Regions from separate parts of the Agromyces sp. PvR057 genome, predicted to be linked through region 2. Evidence: riboswitches for the same ligand, from Rfam matches in the RefSeq annotation. Region 2 holds a riboswitch; the other holds the start of a gene.
The links. Region 2 has a riboswitch for thiamine pyrophosphate ahead of thiM (hydroxyethylthiazole kinase). Riboswitches for the same ligand answer to the same signal wherever they lie in the genome.

Region 1 (2,446 bases), on a different contig from region 2:
GAGCGTCGCCCCCGACCCCGAGGCGACCGCGGCCACGGCGTCGCGCACCTCGCGGACGCCGTCGGGGTCGAGGTTCGCCGTCGGCTCGTCGAGCAGGATCAACCCGGGCCGCATCGCGAGCACGCCGGCGAGGGCGAGCCGTTGCCGCTGCCCGCCGGAGAGCTCGGCCGTGGCGTGGTCGAGCGGAAGGTGCAGGCCGACTGCGTCCAGCGCGGCGCGAACCCTCGGCCAGATCTCGTCGCGCACGACTCCGAGGTTCTCGAGCCCGAACGCGACATCGTCGCCGACCCGCGCCATGACCACCTGCGCGTCGGGATCCTGCAGCACGAGCCCGGCTCGGCCGCGCGTCGCGGCCGGATGACGGCCGTCGACGAGCAGCTCGCCGAGCGCCTCGCCGTCGTCGTCGCCGCCGAGCACGCCGGCCAGGCCGTGCAGCAACGTGGACTTGCCGGCGCCCGATGCGCCGAGCAGCAGCACGCGTTCGCCGGGGCGGATGTCGAGGTCGACGTGCTGCACGGCCGGGTTGCGACGACCGCCGTGCCGCCACCCCCACCCGCGAGCCCGAACGGACGCGGCCGGCGCGAGCGTCTCGTCGCCCACGGCGGCTAGACCGCCCGCAGCTCGCGTCCGGCGGCGAACCGGTCGAGCGCCCCGGCCCGCGCGAGCCCGCGCACGGCGAGCCACGAGAGCCCGCCCGCGATGAACGCGCCGCCCAGGACCGCCGAGATCGTGTAGATCGTCGCGAACAGCGGCGCTGCGCCGGCGTAGTAGAGCACGAGGTCGTTGATCGCCATCGCGAGGCCGGCACCGGCGCCCGCGAGCAGCGCGACCGGGAACCGCCAGTTGCGGTAGAGGAAGATCGCGAAGACGAGCTCGGCCCCGAGTCCCTGCACGAGACCGGACTCGATCGTGAGCAGCCCGCCCCACTGGCTGCCGATGAGCGCGGACACCACCGCGGCGACGAGCTCGGTGTAGAGCGCGGCGCCCGGCTTGCGGATCACGAGCCCGCCGAGCACGCCCGCGATGACCCAGACGGCCGCGGGAGCTGCCTGCAGCCCCGGCAGCAGGGCCTCGATCGGCGCCGAGATCGGCCCCCACACGACGCCCCATGCCCAGAAGATGACGCCGACGGCGACGCCGATGACGCTCGCCACGACGATGTCGACGACGCGCCAGCGGAAGCGGTGCGACGACGTGACGGAGGTTCCGGATGCCGCGGCGGCGGGGGCCGGGTTGGTGGACGTGTGCACTGGCGTGCCCTTTCGTTCGAAGGAAAGCGGCACGGGATTGTTGAGATGTGGATGCCTCCCTGCGCTGGCATGATCCAGATCAGGTTCGACGGTCGAAGGTTGAGAACCTTCCTCTCAGCCCGGCTCACCGGACTCCCGTGTTCGTGCACCAGCGTACACGCACGGTTCACCGCGCGCTCGCGCGCCGCGAGCAGCCGGACGATCGAGGTCCCGCTCGCCCGCGACGACGTGCCGGCGAACGTGCCCGGTCAGCGCTTGAGCGCGCGGATCACCGACTTGAGCGCGTGTCCGACCACGAAGATGAAGGGCGTCGCAACGAGGACGAGACCGATGACGTTCGGTTCGAACCTCACCCTCCCGGCCTCGCCGACGTACGCGCCGAGCGGAACGGAGAGCCCGGCGCCCCCGCCGCCACTGCCCTGGAGGTCGGTGGTCGAGCCGCCGCTGCCGCTGCCTGCGCCGAAGCCGTAGTAGCCGAGTGCGACGGGCACGAGCTTGGTGCCGTCGATGTCGACCGTCTCGCCGTAGGAGGTCTTCACTCCGACGCCGGAGACGGTCTCTGCAAGGTCGAGCACGAGTTCAGCCATGACGGCCACGCTACCGGTGCGGCGGCGCGGCTACCAGCCCCACCCGGCGGCCGTCGGATCGAATGGCGTGTCGCCGTCGCCGTCATCGCGGCTCGTGCCCGTGCGCTCGGCGATCGACCGGCCATCGCGGTCGCCGTCGGACGCAGGGCGCACGTCGCGCTGCCGACCACGCTCGCGCTGCACGAGCGACGCCGGACGCAGCGCGCCCCGGCCGAACTTCGCCGAGACCTGATCGATCGTGCGCTCGGCGTCGCGCCACTCCTCGTCGGGATCCCAGAGCATCGCACCCGATCCGGATTCGCGCAGGTTCTCGGCGCGCACGCCGATCAGCCGCACGCGCTGGCCGTCGCCGATGAGCCCGCCGAGCGCCTCCGTCGCCTCGTCGTAGATGCGGCGCGCGACATCCGTCGGCTCCCCGAGGGTGCGCGACCGCGTGAGGGTGCGGAAGTCGCCGTATCGGAGCTTGAGCGAGACCGTTCGCGCGACGAGTCCGGCCTTGCGCAGGCGCACCGCGACGTTGCCCGAGAGCTGCAGCAGCTCGCGGCGGATCTCGACGGGATCGACGAGGTCGTGCCCGAAGGTCTGCTCGTGCCCGATGCTCTTCTCGAC
Region 2 (2,446 bases):
GACGGGCAGGCCGCGATCGCGGGCGGCGACGGCGACGTCGACGCGGTCGTTCACGAGCAGGGCGGCGCGGCCGTCGATCGCGCTCGCGAGCACGTCGAGCTGGCGCAGGAGCGCGTCGGTCGAGGCGGTCTTGTCGCGCAGCTGCACCGCGCGGACGCCGCCGTCGACCGCATCGGCGACGACGGAGACGACGCCGCGCGCGCCGCAGAGGGCCGCATCGGTCACGAGGTAGATCGAGAGGTCGAGCGCGCGCCTGCTGGTCACGAGCGCACCGTCGCGGTGAGGGGAGCGGATGCCGCGGCATCCGTCGTCGTGATGTTCGCCCGGTCGCGCACGACCTCGGGCGTGACGAGCGCGAGCGCGTCGAGGAACGCCACGGCGAACGAGCCGGGGCCGGTCGCGCGCTCGGCCGCGAGCTCGGCGGCGATCGTGTAGACGACGGTGGCCGCGACGGTCGCGACGAACGGGTCGGCGAGCGGCTCAGAGGAGGCGCCGCGGCTCGCGCCGAGGAACGCCGCCGTCACGGCGCCGAGCGCGCACCCGCCGCCCGTGATGCGCGTGAGCAGGGCGTCGCCGTTCGCGATGCGCGCCGTGCGGCGACCGTCGGTGATGAGGTCGACCGGGCCGGACACGGCGACGACCGAGCCGTGCGCGACGGCGAGCGAGGTCGCGGCCTCGGCTGCGGCATCCGTGCTGTCGGAGGCGTCGACGCCGCGCCCGCCGGCGCCCGACCCCGCGAGCGCGATGACCTCGCTCGCGTTGCCGCGGATCGCCGTGGGCCCGGCGGCCACGAGCTCGTGCGCGAGCGCCGTGCGCACGGGCAGCGCGCCGATCGCGACGGGGTCGAGCACCCACGGCGTGCCGGCGACGGATGCCGCGGCGACCGCCTCGCGCGCCGCGTCGCGCTGCTCCTCGGCCGGCGTGCCGAGGTTCACGAGCAGGCCGCCCGCGATGCCGGCGAACAGGCCGGCCTCCTCGCGGATGTCGACCATCGCGGGGGCTGCGCCGATCGCGAGCAGCGCGTTCGCGGTGAAGTTGGTGACGACGCTGTTCGTGACGCACTGCACGAGCGGCGGATGCTCGCGCAGGCGGTCGAGCAGCGCGGCGCTCGCCTCGGCGAGGCGGGCAGGGTCGATGGACAGGCGATCGCTCACGCGACATCCCTTCGCTAGTTCGAACTAGATCAGGTTCGACGGGTGTGTTCTCAGCCGCGATCGCCCGGGCGGGGCTGGAGCGCGGCACCCCGTGTCACTGCCCGACAGCTTACTGCGCCGGGGACTCCCCCCAGTTCGAGGGCGAACCTCGGCTGGGCCATGGCGGCGCGGCGGCGCGCCGACTACGGTTCTCGCAACGTCCCGCCGGGTCGGCGGCGGCCGCCGGACGATCTCCAGCTGCGGCCGTTCGCACCGAGACCGTTCCTCCTCGGGCCCTGGCGGGGCGGTCCGGCGCCGGGCCCACCTCCGCCTCTCTCGTCGCCGCGGTCGCACATGGTCGCGAAGCGGGCGCTGAGGCGACCATTCGCGTCCGTACGACGGCGTCCGGGAGCCTTGCAGATGGCGAGATCGTTGCGGGTCGTGGCAGTCTGGCCGAATGGCAGACGAGGATCCCCGCCCGGCGGCCGCGCACCGCGTCGCCGTGCTCGTGCTCGAGGGCGCCAAGCCGCTCGACGTCGGCATTCCCGCGCAGATCTTCACGACCCGCGCCTCGATGCCGTACGAGGTGCGCGTCTGCGGTGCCGCGCCCGGGCCGGTGACCGGCGGCGACGGGCTCTCGTACCACGTGGCCGACGGGCTCGAGGCGTTCGAGTGGGCCGAGACGATCTTCATCCCGGGCTACCGGCACCCGGATGTCGACGAGCCGCCGGTCGTCGTCGTCGACGCCCTCCGGGCCGCGCACGAGCGGGGTGCGCGCCTCGCCGCGATCTCGACGGGGGCGTTCGCGCTCGCCGCGACCGGGCTGCTCGACGGACGCCGGGCCACGACGCACTGGCACTACACGAAGGCGCTCGCGGCGCGGCATCCGCTCGTGCGGGTCGACGAGAACGTGCTGTTCGTCGACGAGGGGCGCGTGCTCACCTCGGCCGGCGCGGCATCCGGCATCGACCTCTGCCTGCACCTCGTGCGCCGCGACCACGGCGTCGCGCTGTCGAACCACGTCGCCCGCCGGCTCGTGGCCGCGCCGTACCGCAGCGGAGGCCAGGCGCAGTACGTGCCGCGCGCGCTGCCCGACGACCTCGGCGAACTCTTCGCCGCGACCCGGCACTGGGCGATCGAGCACATCGAGGAGCCGCTCACCCTCGCCGACCTGGCCAGGAACGCCAAGGTGTCGACGCGCACCTTCTCGCGGCGCTTCGTCGAGGACACCGGGTACACGCCCATGCAGTGGATCCTGCGCGCCAGGGTCGACCTCGCGCGCGAGCTGCTCGAGCGCACCGACCTCGGCGTGG

Region 1: linked by a shared signal. The riboswitch ahead of ABIC29_RS07285 (ECF transporter S component) and the one ahead of thiM (hydroxyethylthiazole kinase) in region 2 are both predicted to bind thiamine pyrophosphate.

What each region holds. Positions count from the first base shown of each region.
Region 1 covers NZ_JBEPPT010000001.1:1,616,358-1,618,803, reverse strand. The annotation lists gene ABIC29_RS07290 (ABC transporter ATP-binding protein) at 1-600, opposite strand, end outside; gene ABIC29_RS07285 (ECF transporter S component) at 606-1,250, opposite strand; TPP riboswitch at 1,290-1,390, opposite strand; gene ABIC29_RS07280 (hypothetical protein) at 1,499-1,837, opposite strand; gene ABIC29_RS07275 (DNA polymerase IV) at 1,868-2,446, opposite strand, start outside.
Region 2 covers NZ_JBEPPT010000002.1:138,551-140,996, forward strand. The annotation lists gene thiE (thiamine phosphate synthase) at 1-264, opposite strand, end outside; gene thiM (hydroxyethylthiazole kinase) at 261-1,154, opposite strand; TPP riboswitch at 1,144-1,256, opposite strand; gene ABIC29_RS09860 (GlxA family transcriptional regulator) at 1,591-2,446, shown strand, end outside.